DNA from 3 places in the Pseudomonas sp. MYb327 genome. Region 2 is predicted to be linked to each of the others. Evidence: predicted binding sites of a transcription regulator. Region 2 holds the regulator's gene; each other region holds the start of a gene.
The links. The regulator FliA, encoded in region 2, starts transcription of late flagellar genes. The targets are predictions, from matches to a motif close to CTAAAGTTTNNNNNNNNNNNGCCGNTAA.

Region 1: a site for FliA is predicted at 2,049-2,076, ahead of ABVN21_RS08570 (methyl-accepting chemotaxis protein). Genes of this name have one in related genera too.
Region 3: a site for FliA is predicted at 2,784-2,811, ahead of ABVN21_RS01180 (methyl-accepting chemotaxis protein). Genes of this name have one in related genera too.

Annotation. Positions count from the first base shown of each region.
Region 1 is NZ_CP159258.1:1,907,344-1,914,662, reverse strand. It holds gene ABVN21_RS08590 (LysR substrate-binding domain-containing protein) at 1-236, shown strand, start outside; gene ABVN21_RS08585 (MmcQ/YjbR family DNA-binding protein) at 233-592, shown strand; gene ABVN21_RS08580 (DUF1294 domain-containing protein) at 655-1,083, opposite strand; gene ABVN21_RS08575 (undecaprenyl-diphosphate phosphatase) at 1,080-1,910, opposite strand; gene ABVN21_RS08570 (methyl-accepting chemotaxis protein) at 2,172-3,806, shown strand; gene pnuC (nicotinamide riboside transporter PnuC) at 3,906-4,469, shown strand; gene ABVN21_RS08560 (AAA family ATPase) at 4,466-4,996, shown strand; gene ABVN21_RS08555 (hypothetical protein) at 5,350-5,787, shown strand; gene ABVN21_RS08550 (adhesin) at 5,789-6,361, shown strand; gene ABVN21_RS08545 (heme utilization protein) at 6,412-7,319, shown strand, end outside.
Region 2 is NZ_CP159258.1:716,101-723,419, reverse strand. It holds gene ABVN21_RS03240 (chemotaxis response regulator protein-glutamate methylesterase) at 1-626, opposite strand, end outside; gene ABVN21_RS03235 (chemotaxis protein CheA) at 676-2,934, opposite strand; gene ABVN21_RS03230 (protein phosphatase CheZ) at 2,982-3,770, opposite strand; gene ABVN21_RS03225 (chemotaxis response regulator CheY) at 3,790-4,161, opposite strand; gene fliA (RNA polymerase sigma factor FliA) at 4,328-5,068, opposite strand; gene fleN (flagellar synthesis regulator FleN) at 5,065-5,895, opposite strand; gene flhF (flagellar biosynthesis protein FlhF) at 6,012-7,319, opposite strand, start outside.
Region 3 is NZ_CP159258.1:269,387-276,705, reverse strand. It holds gene secA (preprotein translocase subunit SecA) at 1-455, opposite strand, end outside; gene ABVN21_RS01190 (DciA family protein) at 763-1,218, shown strand; gene ABVN21_RS01185 (helicase HerA-like domain-containing protein) at 1,288-2,769, opposite strand; gene ABVN21_RS01180 (methyl-accepting chemotaxis protein) at 2,959-4,848, shown strand; gene ABVN21_RS01175 (glycosyltransferase family 1 protein) at 5,050-6,171, shown strand; gene ABVN21_RS01170 (polysaccharide deacetylase family protein) at 6,164-6,940, shown strand; gene ABVN21_RS01165 (lysylphosphatidylglycerol synthase transmembrane domain-containing protein) at 6,937-7,319, shown strand, end outside.

The DNA.
Region 1 (7,319 bases), 1.2 Mb from region 2:
TCATCGTGCGCAAGACCTGCACCCTCGCCGGCCAGGGTTTTACCACGCTGCCCATGATGTACTGCGAGCAGGAATTGGCCGACGGGTCACTGGTGCAGTTGTTGCCGGAATGGTCGCTGCCGGGTGGCTGGTTGCAAGCGGTCTACCCTCATCGGCGAGGGGTAATGCCGGCCGTACGCGCCTGGCTCGACCATTTGATTGAAACATTCAATGCCTGCGGGGACCGATTGATATGAAAGCAGGACGCATGAGCGAAGAGGATGTCGCGGCTTTTTGCCTGGCATTGCCCGGGGCACGGGAAGACTACAAATGGGGCGGCGTGCGGGTGTTTTCGATTGCCGGCAACAAGATGTTCGCCTTGCAAAACCTGCGAGGTGCGTCGTTGGCTTTCAAGGTCGACAAGGACTTGTTTCTCGGCCATTGCGACCGTCCCGGCATTCATCCGGCACCGTATCTGGCCCGTGCCCAGTGGATCATCATGGCGACGCCTTATCCACTGGGTACCGAAGAGCTGCAAGGTTTGTTGCAACGCTCCCATCAACTGGTGGCCAGCAAGTTGCCCAAACGCACCCAGATCGGGTTGCTGCTTTAAAACGAGTCACCTGTGGCGAGGGCGCTTGCTGGAGCAAGTTCCCTCGCCCCGAGATTGCATCGTCAAAACAACGCCAGCAGGTTTGCACCCAGAAACAGCATGTCGATCCAGAACACCTGGTGCAGCAGGACGATGACCCAGAACACCAGTTGAAAAGAGATTTTGCGCGTCTTGTGCCGAAACACCTGCTGTGCCAGCAGCGCGCCCGGCCAACCGCCAGCGAACTCCAGCGCATGCAGAACGTTTTCCGGCGTGCGCCAAGTGTCGGCGCGAGCCTTGCGTTTGTCGCTCCAGTACAGCAAGAACGCCACCACGCTGACGATGCCGTAGGCCGCGAGGGGAATCAGCGAAACCCCGCGCAACCATAACGACATCGAACCGAACAGCGGCAGCGCACACAGGATCGCGAACACAAGCAGTTTCAACCTCGGATGACGGATCTCTCCGCCCGAATAGCGTCCGGAATTGTTGCGCCCGCTGGCATCACTCATGGCTTGGCCGCGGTCCAGTCGACCCAGCCGAATTGCCAGGTAGCCAGAATCAGCAAGCCAAACGCAATGCGATACCACGCAAACGCCGCATAGCTGTGACTGGCAATGAACTTGAGCAAGCCACGCACGGCAATCATTGCAAAAATGAAGGCGGTGACGAAGCCAATGGCGAACACCGGGAAGTCCGCCGGCACAAACAACTTGTGATACTTGTAGCCCGAATACACCGCCGCGCCGACCATGGTTGGCATCGCCAGGAAGAATGAAAACTCGGTGGCGGTTTTACGCGACAGACCGAACAACAGCCCGCCGATGATCGTCGAGCCGGAGCGCGAGGTGCCCGGAATCATCGCCAGGCACTGGGCGAAACCGACTTTCAATGCGTCTTTCCAGGTAATGTCGTCCACCGTCTCGGCATGCACTTCATGTTGGCGCTGCTCAGCCCACAACATGACAATACCGCCCACGACCAATGCGGTGGCGACGGTGATCGGGTTGAACAGGTAATGGTGGATCAGGTCGGCGAATACCACCCCCAGTACCACAGCGGGCAAGAAGGCAATCAACAGGTTCGCAGTAAAGCGTCGCGCGCTGGGCTGGGTCGGCAAGCCGATGACCACATCGAAAATCTTCCGGCGGAATTCCCACACCACCGCCAGTATTGCCCCGAGCTGGATAATGATGTTGAAAGCCATCGCACGCTCACCACCGAAGTCGAGCAAGTCGGCGACAATAATCTGGTGCCCGGTACTGGAAATCGGCAGAAACTCCGTTAGTCCTTCCACAACCCCAAGTATCAACGCCTGAAAGGCAGTCCAAAGATCCATCAATCCCCCAAAAGGCTATGCGACAGTGCATGCCCCAATAGTATTTTTCAAAACGTTTATTACGGTCAGCGCTGTTGAAGCCCTGCGCGCACAAGATCACATAAAACCACAAAAGATTTGGTGAAAAATCAATTTGGGTTCAGGTTTTTCCGCGCGGGGCCGAAATCCTATCAGACAAGTCTGAATAGCGCTGCCGGGTAGTCGGAACGGCTGAACGCTGGCGATCATTTATTACAAGAACAAGAAATGGAGCACCGCGGTATGAACAGCTTGCGCAATATGTCGATCAGCCGGCGTTTGTGGCTCATCTTGATCGTGGCCGTCATGATGCTACTAGCGTTGGGCGTGTTGATGCTCAAGCAGATTCATGACGACTTGTATGTCGCCAAATCCCAGAAAACCCAACACGTGGTGCAAACCGCAAGTGGCGTCCTCACCTACTACCACGATCTGGAAACCGCCGGCACGCTCACCCGCGACGCCGCCCAGAAGCAAGCACTGACGGCCATTCGGGGCCTGCGATATGACCAGAACGATTACTTCTGGATCAACGACCTGACACCTGTGATGGTCATGCACGCCGCCAACCCGAAACTCGATGGCCAGAACCTCTCGGCAATCCGCGACCCGGACGGTTTTGCGGTATTCAACGAAATGGCCGCGGTCGCCAAGAGCAAGGGCGCCGGGATCGTCAATTACCGCTGGCCAAAACCGGGCGCCAGTGCGCCGGTGGAAAAAACCTCCTACGTCAAACTGTTCGAGCCTTGGGGCTGGGTGATTGGCTCGGGCGTTTACATCGATGACATGCAAGCCGAGTTCTATGGACAGGTCTGGAAAGCTTCGATGGTCGGCCTGGCGATCGCGCTGGTCATGGTCGCGCTAGTGATGCTGATCGCCCGCAGCATCGTCCGTCCGCTTCAGGAAACCGTGAACGCGATGGCCAACATCGCCAGCGGCGAAAGCGACTTGACCCGCAGCCTCGATACCCATGGCCAGGATGAAGTCACGCAACTGGCACGTCATTTCAATGCCTTCACCGCGAAATTGCGCCTGGTGATCAGTGAGCTGCAGCTATCCGCCAGCGCGCTCGGCGAGTCGTCCAGCGAATTGGGCAACGATGCCACCCAGGCCCAGCAACGCAGTCAGCAACAGTCTCAACAGATGGAACTGGTGGCCACTGCTATTAATGAAGTGACTTACGGCGTCCAGGATGTGGCGAAGAACGCCGAGCATGCCGCCAGCGAAATGCGCGATGCCGAAGCTCAGGCGCGACAAGGCCAGGTCAACATCGATGGCAGCCTGCAACAGATCGACACCTTGTCTTCCACCATCGATCAAGCTGTGGAAGTGATCCGCACCCTGGCTGCGGAAAGCACGCAGATTGGCAGCGTTCTGGAAGTGATCCGTTCCATCGCCGAGCAAACCAACCTGCTGGCGCTTAACGCGGCCATCGAAGCAGCCCGCGCCGGTGAGCAAGGTCGCGGTTTCGCGGTGGTGGCCGACGAGGTTCGGTTGCTCGCCCAGCGCACGCAAAAGTCCACGGCGGAAATCCAGTCGATGATTGAACGGCTGCAAAGTCATTCCGAAGCGGCGGTCAAGGTGATCGGCGACAGCAGCCGGGCGTCACAGTTGACCATCGAGCAAGCCGGACTGGCCGGTGCCAGCCTCAATGCAATCGGCCAGGCATTGCGCAACCTCAACGGACTGAATGCGTCGATTGCCAGCGCGACCTTGCAGCAGGCGCACGTCGTCGAGGACATCAACCAGAACGTCACGCAGGCCGCCGGTCTATCCCACAGCACCGCCCTGGCCGCTGAGCAATCCAGCGCGGCGAGTGTTCGACTCAAGGGGCTGAGTGAGCAATTGAACGGGCTGCTCAAGCAGTTCCGGGTTTAACCAGAAAAGATCGCAGCCTGAGGCATCTCCTTCAGGACTGCGATCTTTTGATCTTCGGGTACAATCCGCACCCTCTCCAATTTCTCCGAAGGAACCCCCATGTCCGGGCTCGAACTGTTTGCCGCCGCCCTCGGTGTCATTGCCGTCTGGTTGACGGTCAAACAGAACCCCTGGTGCTGGCCAATCGGCCTGGTCATGGTGCTTATATATAGCTGGATCTTTTTCGAGGTGAAGCTGTACTCGGACATGTTGCTCCAGGTTATTTACGCCGGTTTGCAGATTTATGGCTGGCGCCAGTGGACTCGGGCAGGCGTGGCGCAGCAAGGGCGCGAGGTCAGTCGACTTGGCACGCAGGCAGTGCTGATGGGCTTGGTGCTTGGGGCGGTTGGCAGTTTGTTGCTGGGGGCCGCAATGGCTCACTGGACCGACGCCGCCCAGCCCTGGCTTGATGCGGCACTGACCGGCTTCAGCCTGGTGGCGCAAGTCTGGATGGCGCAAAAACGCGTTCAATGCTGGCCGCTGTGGATCGCGGTGGATGTGATCTTCGTCGGCCTGTTCGTGTACAAAGAGCTTTATCTGACCGCCGCCTTGTATGGCCTCTTCCTGCTGCTTGCGGTGCAAGGCTGGCGCGAATGGCGCGCGGCGCCGGCGTTGCGCACATGAAAGTCCTGGTGCTCACCGGTCCCGAGTCCAGCGGCAAAAGCTGGTTGGCGGCCGAGCTGCAGGCGCATTTTTGCGGGGTCCTGGTGGATGAGTATGTACGCTGGTTCATCGAACAGAATCCCCGGGACACAAACCTGGCGGACATTCCTGAAATCGCCCGTGGTCAGCTGACGTGGGAGGATGAGGCTCGCGAGCGTCGGCCGCAGTTGCTGATCCTCGATACGCATCTACTGAGCAATATTCTCTGGAGCCAGACACTTTTCGGCGACTGCCCAGCCTGGATCGAGCAAGCACTCCTGGCCCGGCGGTACGACCTGCATCTGCTGTTGTCGCCCGAAAACGTCGAATGGACCGACGACGGTCAGCGTTGCCAGCCTGAACTCAGTGAGCGTCAGGCGTTTTTCAACATGACTAAGGCCTGGCTGGAAAAACATCGGCAACCGGTTCAAATCCTGCACGGCGACTGGGTTACGCGTCGCTCTCAGGCGTTCACCGCGGTGGGACAGCTGCTTGGCTGCAACCCCTGATTTCGGGGGATTTCACCCGGCACTCTCCCCGGTTTCGGGTAAAAGTTGTCCATTCCTGAAACACCCATGCGGTCTCAAACGACCGATTTGCCGAGTCCTCGCCTGCAATGCCCTTATCTGTTAAGGCGTTGAAACACTCCCCCACAACCCCCGATCTAGAGCCGCGCAAACGATTTAGACGCTCGCGCGCGCAAAGTTTTGTCTCACGCTTGTAACAGCTTGCTCTTCAGGTTCCCGGACAAAATTTGTAAGTATCTGATTTAAATAAATAATCCAAAAACGGCACACCTTCTGCTCTCTTCCTCGCAACGCTGATAAGGGCCAGCGTTTCATTTACAGAAGGAATTGCCGCCGTGGGGAAAATTGATCAACCCATTCTTAGACTACTGCTGATCGGATGCGCATTGGGCTCAACGGTCTGCCTGCCTGTCCAGGCTGACAACGGCATCATCACCATCACCCGTGATGTCCAGACGCGCAACGCAACGGTGCCGCCGCTCGTTCCCGACCCGAATCCCACAACCGTCAATGCCAACCCGTCTCAACAAGTGCTCAGGCAAACGAGCGAGTTGACTGACGGCGACTTTGCCGGCGTCGCCAGTGGTGCGGGCATCTCCCGCCTGGTCACTCAAAACACCAACAACCTGGGCGGCAATATCAGCACCCAGACCCAGCTATCCAATCTCCCCGCCGGGCGTTCGGGGAATTCCGGAAGCGGCATCGCCAACATGGTCAATTCGAGCATCCAGCAAGGCATGGGCGCTATGAAAATCCTGACGGGAGACCGTTGAGATGAATCGTTCGCTGTTGCTTATCGCCATGTTTTGCAGTGTATCGTCCTTCGCCCAGTCTCCTGTCATCGATAATGCCGACATCGACGGTTCAGGTTCGCAGTACCAGGGCAACCTATCGGTCAACCAGGCTGCCGGCGATCTGCAGCAACAAGCCAACGTCCGGGCCATCGCGGTTGGCCGTGGCGCCACCGCGACCACCCAGATACGCCAGCGGATGCGTACGGTGGTCGATCCCAGGATCGATGCCCGATCGAGCATTCAAGGCGACTCCTTCAGCCACGGCAACGGCGCATTGGGCGTCAATCAGAGCTCTGGCACCAGCAACCAGCAAGCCAACGCACTGCGCATCAGCGTCGGTGCTCAGCCACAAAGTCTCGACGACAGCGTCCTCATGCAACAGAACGTGGCGCTGCTCATCAACTCCGATCCAACTGACTCTGCACGCGGCAATCGCCAGGTCACTACCAGTGACCAGGCTTTCACCGGTAGCCGTGGGGTAATTCAGTTGAATCAGAGCGCCGGGGTGGGAAACCGAATGGCCAACACCTTCAGCGTACGGGTCGTGGATTGACCCCATAGGTAAAAACAACACTTAACCTAAAATAAGTACGGAGAATCACCATGAAACCTTCGATGGCAATCAAGCCTCTGGTTTTCGCAATTGCTGCGGTCATGGCTGTTGCTGTACAAGCTGCCGATCGTCGTGACGGGAACCACCATGGAAATAACGGTAACGGTAACGGCAACGGTCAACAAAACCAAACCCCTCCTGCAAGGATGCTTCCTATCTCCGCAACAGCCAATGCGACTGACCGGCAGAACAGTACCGGTAACAGCATCTGGAATGAAGGGACAGAAAACTCGGCCGAGATGAGCAGTTCGGCCGCAGGCGCGAGCGGCAACGTCGGTGTCAACGTGGCGGCCGGTGCCGGCAACCAACAAGACAACGCCGCCGCCATCGCCAACGCCGCCTCAGACAACGCTGCGATCGATAACAGCTTTGTGTTCGGCATGGCCAACGCCACCGCTGACGTGAGGCAAGTCAGCAACGATAACCGCGTCGACAACTTTGGCTCCACCAACTCTGCCGTGATGAGCGGCTCCGGCGGTGGCAGCAGCGGCAACGTCGGTGTCAACATTGCTGGCGGCGATCTGAACCAGCAGAAAAACACCATGGCAATTGCCAACGCCAATGCCCCACTGGGTAGCGCAACCGCCACCGCGACCGCTGTTCAAAACGGTCCTGGCCTGACAGTCAATAACAACGCTGATCGGACCTACCGTGTAGATACGATCACCGTTACCAATACCAACACCGGCAGTTTCTCTCGCGAGAAGTCCTTCGAAGCCAGCGGCAGTCAAAGCGCTTCTTCGAGCTGGGCTGCAGCCGGGTCCAAAAACGCCAGTTCCAGCGGTTCTCTGAGCGCTAGCCTGAGCGGATCCAACAGCAGCAATGCGAGTGGTTCCAACAGCAGCTCTGCGAGCGGCTCCAACAGCAGCACTGCAAGCGGTTCCAACAGCAGCTCTGC
Region 2 (7,319 bases):
AGGGCAACCGGACCGCCCGTGGACGTGCCGATAGCGACCAGTTTGTAAGCCTTGCGTTTCGGTGCTGGCGACGACGGTGCGTGCGCAGGTGCACGACTCGGGACTGGAGTCGGAGCCGGACGTACGGGCGCACTGTTGCTGTAACTGCTGACGCTCGAAGGCGCTGGAGTCGGGGCCGGGGCCTGGGCAGCGACAGGAGCCGGGGCAGCGTAGGCACTGACACGACGATTGCTGCGCGAGATGCTGAGAATCTTCTCGCACAGCAGTTGCTTGACCTTCTCGGGATTGCGCGAGATGTCTTCGAAATTCTTCGGCAGGAAGTCCACCGCGCCGGCGTCCAGCGCATCCAGGGTTACCCGGGCGCCTTCATGGGTCAGCGAAGAAAACATCAGGACCGGAGTCGGGCAGCGCTGCATGATGTGCCGCACTGCGGTGATGCCGTCCATCATTGGCATCTCGTAGTCCATGGTGATCACGTCGGGCTTGAGAGCCAGCGCCTGATCGATCGCCTCTTTGCCGTTGGTTGCCGTACCAACGACCTGGATATTCGAATCCGCCGAAAGAATTTCCGAGACGCGGCGGCGGAAAAACCCCGAATCATCCACCACCAGGACCTTGACTGCCATAAACACTCCGTTAGACGGAGCGAGGCTCAGTCGCCCCGCTCCACCAGAATCAAATACGCCGTGCGGCGTAACGCTTGAGCATGCTCGGAACATCGAGAATCAGCGCGATGCGACCGTCACCGGTGATGGTGGCGCCCGACATGCCCGGGGTTCCCTGGAGCATTTTGCCCAGTGGCTTGATGACCACTTCTTCCTGGCCCACCAGTTGATCGACGACAAAGCCGATTCGCTGAGTGCCCACCGAAAGGATCACCACATGGCCTTCGCGCTGCTCTTCATGAGCGGCGGAGCTGACCAGCCAGCGCTTGAGGTAGAACAATGGCAGTGCCTTGTCCCGCACGATCACCACTTCCTGGCCGTCCACCACGTTGGTGCGCGACAAGTCGAGGTGGAAGATCTCGTTGACGTTCACCAACGGGAATGCGAACGCCTGGTTGCCGAGCATCACCATCAGCGTCGGCATGATCGCCAGGGTCAACGGCACCTTGATGACGATCTTCGACCCCTGGCCCTTGGCCGAGTAGATGTTGATCGAACCGTTGAGCTGGGAAATCTTGGTTTTCACCACGTCCATGCCCACACCACGACCCGATACGTCGGAGATCTCGGTCTTGGTCGAGAAGCCCGGAGCGAAAATCAGGTTGTAGCATTCGGTATCGCTCAAGCGATCGGCCGCATCCTTGTCCATCACACCGCGTTTTACCGCAATGGAACGCAGGACGTTCGGGTCCATGCCTTTGCCGTCATCGGAGATCGACAACAGGATGTGATCGCCTTCCTGCTCGGCTGCGAGGATCACCTTGCCACCGCGGGACTTGCCCGAGGCTTCGCGTTCTTCCGGCGACTCGATGCCGTGGTCGACCGCGTTGCGCACCAAGTGGACCAGCGGATCGGCCAAGGCCTCGACGAGGTTCTTGTCGAGGTCGGTTTCTTCGCCGACCAGTTCCAGGTTGATCTCTTTCTTGAGCTGGCGAGCCAGGTCACGAACCAGGCGCGGGAAGCGCCCGAAAACTTTCTTGATCGGTTGCATCCGGGTCTTCATGACCGCGGTTTGCAGGTCGGCCGTGACCACATCAAGGTTCGACACTGCCTTGGACATGGCCTCATCGGCGCTGTTGGCACCCAGGCGAACCAGGCGGTTACGCACCAGAACCAACTCGCCGACCATGTTCATGATTTCGTCGAGACGCGCGGTATCAACCCGCACAGTGGTCTCGGCTTCACTGGCCGGTTTTTCCGCCGGCGCCGAAGCGGGTGCGCGAGCTGGCGCCGGCGCCGCAGCGGGTGCGGGTGTCGGTGCTTCAGCTTTGGGCTCAGGCGCCTTGGCCACGGGTTTCGGTGCAGCAGCCTTGGCCACTGGCGCGGCAACGGCAGCATTGGCACCGCTGGCGCTGCCGACTTCAAACTTGCCTTTGCCGTGCAACTCGTCGAGCAGCGCTTCGAATTCGTGATCGGTGATCAGATCGCTGCCGGCCGCGGCGGCGGTAGGCGCCGCTGGCGTCGGCACCGACGCGATGGCCGACTCCAGCGCATCGACAGCAAAGTTGCCTTTGCCATGAAGCTGGTCGAGCAGAGATTCGAATTCGTCGTCGGTAATGTCGGAGCTGTCGCCTGCCGCTTTCGGGGCTTGCGGCGCCGCTGGTGCAGCCGACGGGGCCACCGCGTCGACGGCGAACTGGCCTTTACCGTGCAACTGGTCGAGCAACGACTCGAACTCGGCATCGGTGATTTCGTCGCTGGCCGCCGCATCGCTGGCTGGCGCAGGAGCATCCGCCGGCGCCTCGGCCTGGGCCTTGACGGCGTTCAGCGAGTCCAGCAGCTGTTCGAATTCATTGTCGGTGATGTCACCCGATTCGCTTTCGGTAATGGCTGCTTCAACCACTTCAGCGACAGGCGCAGGAGCGGCCTCGTCAGCCGATTGCGGCTCGGCCAGACGTGCCAGGGCAGCAAGCAATTCAGGTGTGGCAGCCGTGATCGGGCTGCGCTCGCGGACTTCGCTGAACATGCTGTTCACCGCGTCCAGCGCTTCGAGAACAACGTCCATCAATTCCGAGTCGACGCGACGCTCACCCTTGCGCAGGATGTCGAACACGTTCTCGGCGATGTGACAGCACTCCACCAGCTCGTTGAGCTGGAGGAAGCCGGCGCCCCCTTTTACAGTGTGAAAACCGCGAAAAATTGCATTGAGCAAGTCCGCATCATCCGGTCGGCTTTCCAGCTCGACCAGTTGCTCGGACAGTTGCTCTAGAATCTCGCCGGCCTCAACCAGGAAATCCTGAAGGATCTCTTCATCGGCGCCGAAGCTCATTAATGGTGTGCTCCTAACAGGTCTAAAAACCTAAAAAACCTGAAAATCTAAAATCCCAGGCTGGATAGCAAATCGTCCACATCGTCCTGACCGGACACAACGTCTTCTCTTTTATCGGCATGAATCTGCGGACCTTCACCCTGAGAGAGATGTTTTTGTGGATCTTTTTCTGCAAGCATCGCTTCACGGTCATGTTCGATGCCCGCGAAGCGGTCTACCTGGCTGGCCATGAGCACGAGCTTGAGCAGGTTGCTTTCAACTTCGGTGACCAGTTGGGTCACACGCTTGATCACCTGACCGGTGAGGTCCTGATAATCCTGGGCGAGCAGAATGTCGTTGAGGTTGCTCGACACAGCGCGATTGTCTGCGCTGCTGCGTGCCAGGAATCCATCGACTCGCCGAGCCAGTTCGCGGAACTCTTCGGCGCCGACTTCGCGGCGCATGAACCGTCCCCAATCCGTGCTCAACGCCTGGGCTTCGTCAGCCAGGCTGTTGACCAGTGGCGTGGCGTTTTCCACCAGGTCCATGGTGCGGTTGGCAGCAGCCTCGGTCAGCTTGACCACATACCCCAGACGCTCGGTGGCGTCGGTGATTTGCGACACTTCCTCGGCTTGCGGCATGTTCGGGTCAATCTGGAAATTGACGATCGCGCTATGTAGCTCGCGGGTGAGCTTGCCCACTTCCTGATACAGGCCGCGGTCACGGGTCTGGTTGAGCTCATGGATCAATTGCACAGCATCGCCAAACCTGCCTTTTTCAAGGCTCGCGACCAGTTCGACGGCGTGTTTTTTCAGGGTCGATTCAAAATCGCCCTGCGAAGATTCGTTATGCCCCATAGCTCCCCCGTGGCGCAGTTCAACCGATGCGTTCGAAAATCTTCTCGATTTTTTCTTTCAACGCCTGGGCCGTGAAGGGCTTGACTACATAGCCGTTTACACCGGCCTGGGCTGCTTCGATGATCTGTTCGCGCTTGGCTTCAGCGGTCACCATCAGCACTGGCAAGTGCTTGAGTTTTTCATCGGCACGCACGTGGCGCAGCAGATCGATACCGGTCATGCCAGGCATGTTCCAGTCCGTCACCAGAAAGTCGATGCTCCCGCTGTTGAGCACCGGAATGGCCGTGGTGCCATCGTCGGCCTCGACCGTGTTGGTGAACCCAAGGTCACGCAACAGGTTTTTTATGATCCGCCGCATCGTTGAGAAGTCATCAACGATGAGGATTTTCATGTTCTTGTCCAATTCGACCTCCAAGCAGACTAAAACGCGCCCAGCACCTGGACGCGCCATTTCAATCAATCTGGCAAAGCACTCGATGACTGTCTGGAGTACAACGGATCGAGACCGGCGCGGTTCAACACCCCACCAGCCACGTCGCAGTGCCCCCACACTGCCTTCAGCGCGCTCGCCACTCTCCCAAACGCCCCCGCAAACGGGCCGCGCACTGGCTGTGTAACTGGCTGACCCGAGATTCGCTAACCCCCAGGACTTCACCGATTTCCTTGAGATTCAACTCTTCGTCGTAGTACAGCGCCAACACCAGTCGCTCACGCTCCGGCAAATTGGCAATCGCGTCCGCCAGCGCCGCCTGGAAGCGTTCATCTTCCAGGTCGCGTGACGGCTCGAGATGAGCACTCGCGCCATCCTCGTGCAGCCCTTCGTGTTCGCCGTCCTGCAACAGATCGTCGAAACTGAATAATCGGCTGCCGAGGGTGTCGTTCAAAATCCCGTAATAATCGTCGAGACTCAATTGGAGTTCGGCCGCAACTTCGTGATCTTTAGCGTCACGGCCGGTTTTAGCTTCAATCGAGCGAATAGCATCGCTGACCATCCGGGTATTGCGGTGGACCGAACGTGGCGCCCAGTCCCCTTTGCGCACTTCATCGAGCATGGCGCCGCGGATTCGAATGCCCGCGTACGTTTCGAAACTCGCGCCTTTGCTGGCGTCGTATTTTGTTGATACTTCAAGCAGGCCGATCATCCCGGCCTGAATCAGGTCTTCGACCTGGACACTGGCCGGCAGGCGCGCCAGCAAGTGGTAGGCAATGCGTTTGACCAGTGGCGCGTAACGCTCGATCAGCTCGTACTGCGCGTCACGCGCCGACTTCTTGTAGAGGTTGTAACCGCTGGCCGTCATAGCACGGGTCCTGCCGTTTGTTGCACGAGGCGCTCGACGAAAAACTCCAGGTGCCCGCGCGGGTTGGCTGGCAGCGGCCAGGTATCGACCTTTTGGGCGATGGCCTTGAACGCCAGCGAGCACTTGGAACGCGGGAACGCTTCGTAGACCGCGCGCTGCTTCTGCACGGCCTTGCGCACGCTTTCGTCGTACGGCACAGCGCCGACGTATTGCAGGGCGACGTCCAGGAAGCGGTCAGTGACCTTGGTCAGTTTGGCGAACAGGTTACGGCCTTCCTGCGGGCTCTGGGCCATATTGGCCAGGACGCGGAAACGATTCATGCCGTAATCGCGGTTGAGCAATTTGATCAATGCGTAGGCGTCAGTGATCGAAGTCGGCTCGTCGCAGACCACCAGCAACACTTCTTGCGCAGCGCGTACGAAACTGACTACCGAGTCACCAATACCTGCAGCGGTGTCGATCACCAGCACGTCGAGGTTGTCGCCAATATCGCTGAAAGCCTGGATCAGACCGGCGTGTTGCGCCGGGCTCAAGTGAACCATGCTCTGGGTGCCGGAAGCCGCCGGAACGATGCGGATACCGCCCGGTCCTTGCAACAGCACGTCGCGCAGTTCGCAGCGGCCTTCGATCACGTCGGCCAGAGTACGTTTGGGTGTCAGTCCCAGCAGAACGTCGACGTTCGCCAGGCCCAGGTCGGCGTCCAGCAACATGACGCGCCGGCCAAGCTCAGCCAAAGCCAGGGACAAGTTCACTGACACGTTAGTTTTCCCGACGCCACCTTTGCCGCCGGTCACCGCGATCACCTGTACGGGATGCATGCTGCCCATGTTATTTCTTTACCTTGTCTTGCATAGACGGAGGCCACATTACTGGCTGCGCGTTCTCAACCGGAACAATGCATGGCAGACCATCGATGTAGGTACAAAAACTATTCATTTTTACCTCAGCCAACCTGCTTGGTCGGACTGTGGTAGATGTCAGCGAACATGTCAGCCATGGCTTCTTCGCTGGGTTCTTCCTGCATTTGCACGCTGACGGCGCGGCTAACCAACTGATGACGACGCGGCAGATGCAAATCATCCGGAATCCGCGGGCCATCGGTCAGGTAGGCCACTGGCAATTCATGACTGATGGCCAGGCTCAACACCTCGCCCAGACTGGCCGTTTCATCCAGTTTAGTCAGAATGCAGCCGGCAAGCCCGCAACGCTTGTAACTGTGATAAGCGGCGGTTAGAACCTGTTTCTGGCTGGTGGTTGCCAGGACCAGATAATTTTTTGATTTGATGCCACGACCGGCCAGGCTTTCGAGCTGCATGCGCAGCGCCGGATCGCTGGCCTGCAGGCCGGCGGTGTCGATCAGCACCACGCGCTTGCGCAGCAGTGGATCCAGCGCCTGCACCAGCGATTGCCCCGGATCGACGTGCGTCACCGATACGTTGAGAATCCGACCGAGGGTCTTGAGTTGTTCCTGGGCGCCGATGCGGAAGCTGTCCATGCTCACCAGCGCGATGTTCTGCGCGCCGTATTTGAGCACGTAACGAGCAGCCAGCTTGGCCAGGGTGGTGGTCTTGCCCATGCCGGCAGGGCCGACCATGGCAATCACGCCGCCCTCTTCCAGCGGTTCAATTTCCGGCGTGGCAATCATTCGCGCCAGATGCGCCAGCAACATGCGCCAGGCCTGACGAGGTTCTTCAATATCGGTAATCAGCGCGAGCAAATCCCGCGACAACGGGCCGGACAGCCCGATGCGTTGCAAACGGCGCCAGAGGTTGGCCTGAGCCGGGCGGCTGCCCTGCAGTTGATTCCAGGCCAGGGAGCCAAGCTGTACTTCCATCAGCTCGCGCAGGCTGTTGAGTTCGGAACGCATGGAGTCGAACGCCCGTGGATCAACACCGCTGGAGGCAGGCGCCGGGGCTGGCGCAGGACGACGAGGCTCGCTGTAGGTCGGTTCGATCAGTGGTTCGGCGGCGGTCAGCGGCAGGCCGGCGAACAACTGGCGATTGGTCGCATTGTCGCTCTCGCCATCACTTCGCAGGCTCAATTCGGCCTGGGCGGTGACGATCCGCGACTGAGTCTTGCGCAACTCGTCTTCGAGCTCCATGTTCGGCACGCGCGGGGCCAACGCCGACAGCTTGTAATCCAGGGCAGCCGTCAGCTCGACACCACCGGCGATGCGGCGGTTGCCAATGATGGCGGCATCGGCGCCCAGCTCATCACGAACCAGCTTCATGGCCTGACGCATATCGGCGGC
Region 3 (7,319 bases), 450 kb from region 2:
AGGCCGAGGAATTCGTAGAGCGGACGCATCCAGTTGGCGTCACGACGGGCCAGGTAGTCGTTCACCGTCACAACGTGCACGCCCTTGCCGGACAATGCGTTGAGGTAAACGCCCAGTGTTGCCACCAGGGTCTTGCCTTCACCGGTACGCATCTCGGCGATCTTGCCTTCATGCAAGGTCATGCCGCCGATCAGCTGGACATCGAAGTGGCGCATACCCATGACGCGCTTGCCGGCTTCGCGGGCGACCGCGAAGGCTTCTGGCAGCAGCTTGTCGAGGGTTTCCCCTTTGGCGATGCGGGCCTTGAACTCATCCGTCTTGGCACGCAATTGATCGTCCGAAAGGGCCACCATTTGCTCTTCGAAGGCATTGACGAATTGCACCGTCTTGAGCATGCGTTTGACTTCACGCTCGTTCTTGCTTCCAAAAAGTTTCTTTAACAAAGGCGCAAACATATCGGCAGGATCTTCCACACTAAAGGGATGGAGGGCGGCCCCGTGAGTCGCCCGTGCAGCCCTCATGGCCGCATGCGAACGAGCATTCTACCCGGAAACGGTGGTGAGGAAAGTGGCGATATTCCACGATGCTGGCACTGCGCTTTGACGGGGCTCACTTAAAATAGGGGCGTTTTGCTCAACTTCAAGCCATCAAGGGAAGAAGTTAGTCGTTGATTTAATGAGCAAAGCAGGGACAAAAGCAATGGGGCGAGTGCATCCGGTGCTTTCTGCTACCATGGCGACTCTGTTACTTCAGGGTCTGATCATGGCATTTCGCCCACTTACGGCCAAAGTACCGGCCGTTCTACTACGCGAAGCCAAGCCGCTTAAAGCCATTCTTGGCCACGCGCAACGCCTGGGTCATTTGCAACGTTTGCTCGAAAGCCAGTTGCAACCCGCCGCTCGCGAACACTGTCATGTGGCGTCGTGGCGCGAAGGCAGTTTGTTGCTGATTGTCACCGATGGCCACTGGGCTACCCGCCTGCGCTACCAGCAAAAGCGCCTGCAACGGCAACTGCAGATGTTCGACGAGTTCACCAACCTCACGCGGATTCTGTTCAAGGTTCAGCCGCCCACCGTTCAGCGAGGTGCGACCGGTCATACGATGGATTTGTCCAATGATGCCGCTGCAACGATTCAGGCCACCGCTGACGGCATCAGTGATCCGAATTTGCGGGCGGCGCTGGAGCGTTTGGCTGCGCACGCCAAGACACGGAATTAGAAGCTAGATCAAAAGATCGCAGTCGGCGGCAGGTCCTGCAGGTCCTGCAGGTCGCTGCGATCTTTGCTTTTAACGGCGTTTTTTGCCGCCTAATAAAGAGCCCATCAAGCCGCGCACCAACTGTCGGCCAATTTGATTCGCTGCCTGTTGCATCGCCGACTTCAGCGCCTTCCCCGCCGCCGTGCCGAGAAACTCTCCCGCCTGTTCGGTGAAACTCGGTTCTTCCGGTTTGCCAGGTGCAGTTTCGGGTTCCGGCGCCAGCCCCTTGCGCCCCATCAGCACTTCATACGCTGACTCGCGATCAATCGGTTTGTCATAACGACCCTGCAACGACGAACCAGCGATCAATCCCCGACGCTCGGCATCACTCAGCGGCCCGATCCGCGATTGAGGGGGCGCCACCAAAACCCGCTGCACCATCTCGGGCGTGCCCTTGTCCTGCAAAGTACCCACCAGCGCCTCGCCGATCCCGAGTTCAGTCAACACCGATAAAGCATCGAACGCCGGGTTCGGCCGGAAGCCCTCGGCCACCGCCCGCAGAGATTTCTGTTCCTTGGCGGTAAAGGCACGCAAGCCGTGCTGTATCCGCAGCCCCAGTTGCGCCAGCACGTCATCCGGCAAGTCACCCGGCGATTGGGTGACGAAATAAACACCCACGCCTTTCGAGCGAATCAGCCGTACCACTTGCTCCAGCCGATCCTGCAACGCCTTGGGCGTACCGGCGAACAACAAGTGCGCTTCGTCGAAAAACAACGCCAGCAGAGGTTTGTCCGCATCGCCGCGCTCCGGCAGCTGCTCGAACAATTCGGCCAACAACCACAACAAGAACGTCGCGTAGACCTTCGGCGCTTCATGCACCAGACGACTGGCATCGAGCAAGTGAATGCGCCCACGGCCCTCGGCGGTCGGTTGCAGAATGTCTTCGAGCTGCAATGCCGGCTCGCCGAACAGCGCTTCAGCGCCCTGCTGCTCCAGAGTCGCCAAACGCCTTAGTAAAGCCTGGCTGGAACCGGTGGTCATCAACGCTGCATCGTCGCCCAGCAACGCCGGATTGTCCTTGAGGTGATTGAGCAGCGCCTTCAGGTCTTTCAAATCCAGGAGTAACAAGCCCTCGCGGTCGGCAACCTTGAAGGCGGCGTACAGCGCCGACTGCTGACTGTCGGTCAGCTCCAGCAAGCTTCCTAACAGCAGCGGCCCCATTTCACTCAAGGTTGTACGCAATGGATGACCGGACTGACCGTGGATGTCCCACAGGGTGACCGGATAAGCCGCAGGCTTGTGGTTCAGCCACGGCATCCCGGCGATCCGTTCGGCGATCTTGCCCTGAGGATTGCCCGCGGCGCCGAGCCCGCACAGGTCACCTTTGATATCGGCGGCGAACACCGCCACGCCGGCATCGCTGAAGGCTTCGGCCATGCGTTGCAAAGTGACGGTTTTACCGGTCCCCGTGGCACCGGCGATCAAACCGTGACGGTTCGCCAGGCGCATGGCCTGGGCGATCGGCTGCCCCGCGAGATCGGCGCCGATAACGAGTTGCAATGAGTCAGGCATTTGGTCACCCATGGTTAATCTTTGGTCCTACACGGCCGATAGAAATAACGACAAAGCAGACAGACACAATCTGGTAGGACATTTCCCTTAAGGAGCGATGGAAATATCACTTGCTTTCAACCGTGCCCGATTTACGTGCCTTTATAAAAGCACGTGCTGGGCATTAAGACCTTAGCGGAACTCCAAGCCATGAACAAAAATCTACGCTTCAGCCATAAAATCCTGCTTGCCGCCGCCCTCATCGTCATTGCCACCTTCTCCTCGTTCTCCCTGTACAACGACTATTTACAGCGCAACGCCATCCGCGAAGACCTGGACAACTACCTCAATGAGATGGGCGATGTCACCGCGAACAACATCCAGACGTGGCTGACCGGCCGTATTCTGCTGATCGAAAACCTCGCCCAGAACATCGCCATCAACCCGGAACAACCCAACGTTGCCAGTCTGCTTGAACAGAAAGCTCTGACGTCGACATTCATGGCGTCCTACCTGGGCGATGCCACCGGGCACTTCACCATCCGTCCGGACGCGAAAATGCCTGACGGTTTCGACCCACGGGTCCGCCCTTGGTACAAGGGCGCGGAAAACAGCAGCACCGCGACCCTGACCGAACCCTACGTCGATGCCGCGACCGGTCAAACAATCATCTCCATGGCCATCGCTTCGAAAAAGGCCGGGCAAAGCGTCGGCGTGGTCGGCGGTGACTTGAGCCTGCAAACCTTGATCGACACCCTCAGTGCCCGCGACTTCGATGGCATGGGTTACGCCTTTCTGGTCAGCGCCGACGGCAAGATCCTGGTTCACCCGGACAAAACCCTGGTGATGAAGTCCCTGAGCGAGGCGTACCCGAAAAGCACCCCGCGCATCAGTCGTGACTTCAGTGAAGTGGACGTCGATGGCAAGACCCGACTCGTCACCTTCACCCCGATCAAGGGCCTGCCATCCGTCAACTGGTACATCGGTCTGTCCGTCGACAAGGAGAAAGCCTTCTCGATGCTCAGCGAATTCCGCGCCTCGGCGGTCGTTGCGACGGTCATTTCCGTCGTGATCATCATCGCCCTGCTGGGCATGCTTATCCGCATCCTGATCCAGCCGTTGCACGTGATGACCCGCGCCATGGCCGACATTGCCGACGGCGAAGGAGACCTGACCAAACGCCTGACCATTGTGAACAACGATGAATTCGGCATCCTCGGCACCGCGTTCAACCGTTTCGTGGAGCGTATTCACGGTTCGATCCGCGAGGTGTGCTCGGCCACCGGCCAGGTCAATGAAGTGGCCTTGCGTGTGGTCGCGGCTTCGAACTCGTCGATGTACAACTCCGACCAGCAAGCCTCGCGCACCAACAGCGTGGCGGCGGCGATCAATCAGCTCGGGGCCGCCGCCCAGGAAATCGCCCGCAACGCCGCGCAAGCGTCGAACCAGGCCAGCGATGCCCGCAGCCTGGCGGAAGACGGTCAGCAGGTGGTGGATCGCAGCATTGTCGCGATGAATCAGCTGTCGCACATGCTCAGCGCCTCCAGCAGCAACATTGAGTCGCTCAACAGCAAAACCGTGAACATCGGGCAGATCCTCGAAGTGATTACCAGCATCTCCCAGCAAACCAACCTGCTGGCGCTTAACGCCGCCATCGAAGCAGCGCGTGCGGGTGAAGCGGGACGCGGGTTTGCGGTGGTGGCCGATGAAGTGCGCAACCTGGCGCACCGTACTCAGGAGTCGGCGCAACAAGTGCAGACCATGATCGAGGAGCTGCAAGTCGGCGCCCGCGAATCCGTCAGTACCATGAGCGACAGCCAGCGCCACAGCCAGGACAGTGTGGAGATCGCCAACCTGGCGGGCGAACGCCTGAGCAGCGTGACCCAGCGCATCGGCGAGATCGACGGCATGAACCAGTCAGTGGCCACGGCGACCGAAGAACAGACGGCAGTGGTGGAATCGATCAACGTCGACATCACCGAGATCAACACCCTCAATCAGGAAGGCGTGGAAAACCTGCAATCGACGTTGCGGGCGTGTTCGGATCTTGAGCAACAGGCGGCGCGGTTGCAGCAACTGGTCGGTAGTTTCAGGATCTAAGGCGCTTTCGCCGCCCCATCGCTGGCAAGCCAGCTCCTACAGTAGATATACAGTGCAACAAAGATCTCTATAGGAGCTGGCTTGCCAGCGATGGCCGTCTGTAACACTCCGCAAAAACTCCGCTATGCCCCGCCGTCCAAACCCCAACCGAACATCTATTCTTCAGGAAGGTCAACCTAGGGAGAACAACGGACCGGAGGGATGTTCATCGTGCATATCGCGGACATAACCATGTTCTACGCCCCCGCCAGCGGTGGCGTGCGCACTTATCTGGATGCCAAGCACCGTCGCCTGTACACACGGCCGGGCATTCGCCACAGTTTGCTGATACCGGGGGCTTCTTTCAGTGAACAGGAAGGTATTTTCACCGTCCCGGCACCCGCCCTGCCTTTCGGCAAAGGCTACCGCTTCCCTCTCCGCCTCGCGCCCTGGCGCAATGTCCTGCACGATTTGCAACCCGAACTGATAGAAGTCGGCGACCCGTATCTCACCGCCTGGGCCGCTCTGGATGCTCGACGGCAACTCGATGTCCCGGTGATAGGCTTCTATCATTCGGACCTGCCATTGCTGGTCAGCAACCGCATGGGCAACTGGGTTACGCCTAACGTGGAAGCCTATGTCAGCAAGCTTTACAGCAACTTCGACCGGGTGCTGGCGCCGAGCCGGGTGATGGCCGACAAACTGATTGGCCTGGGAGTGAGGAACGTCTTCGTCCAGCCCTTGGGCGTCGATTTGCAAACCTTCCATCCCGATGCCCGCGATCCCGGCTTGCGCGCCGAACTGGGGATCGACGAAAACACGCACCTGCTGATTTTCGCCGGGCGCGGGTCCAAAGAAAAAAACCTGCCGGTGCTGCTCGACTGCATGAAACATCTGGGCCGGCGTTATCACTTGTTGCTGGTTGGCTCATCGATGCCGAGCGTCGTACCGGCCAACGTCACCGTCATTGACGAGTTCTGTCCCGCCCCCCAAGTCGCACGCCTGATGGCCAGTGCCGATGCATTGCTGCATGCCGGCGACCAGGAAACCTTCGGCCTGGTGATACTGGAAGCCATGGCCAGCGGTATTCCGGTGGTAGCCGTGGCAGCGGGGGCTTTTGAAGAAATCGTCACCGATCAATGCGGCTTGCGGTGCCGACCGAACGATCCCCTGGCGATGGCCAATGCCGTGCGCGAGTTGTTCAATGCCGGCAGCGCGGTCCTCGGTCGACAAGCCCGACGGCATGTCGAAAAACACTACGCCTGGGACACCGTGGTCAACAGCTTGCTCGGTCACTATCACGCCGTGCTCGGCAACCCATTGCCACGAGTGGTCAATGGCTGATCCCATGAATAAGCCCAGCCTGCTGTTGGTATTGCACGACGTCGCGCCGCAGACCTGGGCCGATTACCAACCCTTTGTCGAAGCCGTCGACGCCCTCGGCACTGTGCCAATGACGTGGCTGGTGGTGCCGGACTTTCACAAACACAACGACCTGGACGCGCACGCGGGGTTTCGCCGAGTGCTCGATGAAAGGCTGGCCCGGGGCGATGAACTGGCGCTGCACGGTTATTTTCATTGCGACGACGGGCCGATGGCGAGCAATCCGCGAGACTGGTTCATGCGCCGCGTTTATACCCACGAAGGCGAGTTCTACAGCCTTTCGCGGGAAGAGGCTCTCACCCGCCTGCATGCCGGCATCGACGTGTTCCAGCGTTACGACTGGCCGCTGCACGGTTTCGTCGCGCCAGCCTGGTTGATGAGCGAGGGCACCCGTCAAGCGTTGCGCCAACTGCCGCTGAGTTACACCAGCGACGCGCAACATCTCTATCGTTTGCCAGACTTCTCAGCGATCGATGCGCCGGGCCTGGTCTGGAGTGCGCGCAGCGCCTGGCGTCGGGGCTTGTCGAAACTTGTCAGCAATCAGCGCGAGCAACAGTGGCGGCAAGCGCCGGTCATTCGACTTGGCCTGCACCCGGTGGACATGCGTCATGAGTTTTCCCGTGACTATTGGCTGCAAACACTCAAGCGACTGCTCGCCGAAGGTCGGGTGCCGATGACCAAGGCCAATTGGCTGGCGCTGCAAAGCCACCGCTCAGGTCGCGCCGCATGAGTCGCGGGATTCTGCTGCTGATCGGCCTGCTTGGGGCGGTGCTGATTCCCTGGGTGTTGGGCGGGAACGAGACTTGGTCTCGGCTGCAGAGCTTTCCGTTGAGCGGGTTGCTGGTGATGTTCGGCATGATCCTGCTGTGCTGGGTCGTCAACACGATGCGCCTGCAGCTTTTACTGGGTGATCAGCGCGACAAGGTGAGGCCGATCAAAAGCCTCGGGGTGGTGATGGCCGCCGAGTTCGCCTACTGCGCCACGCCCGGCGGCAGTGGAGGACCACTGACGATCATGGCGCTGTTAGCGCGTAACGGCGTCCGCCCGGCCCGAAGCAGTGCCGTGTTCGCCATGGACCAACTGAGCGATTTGTTGTTTTTTCTCTGTGC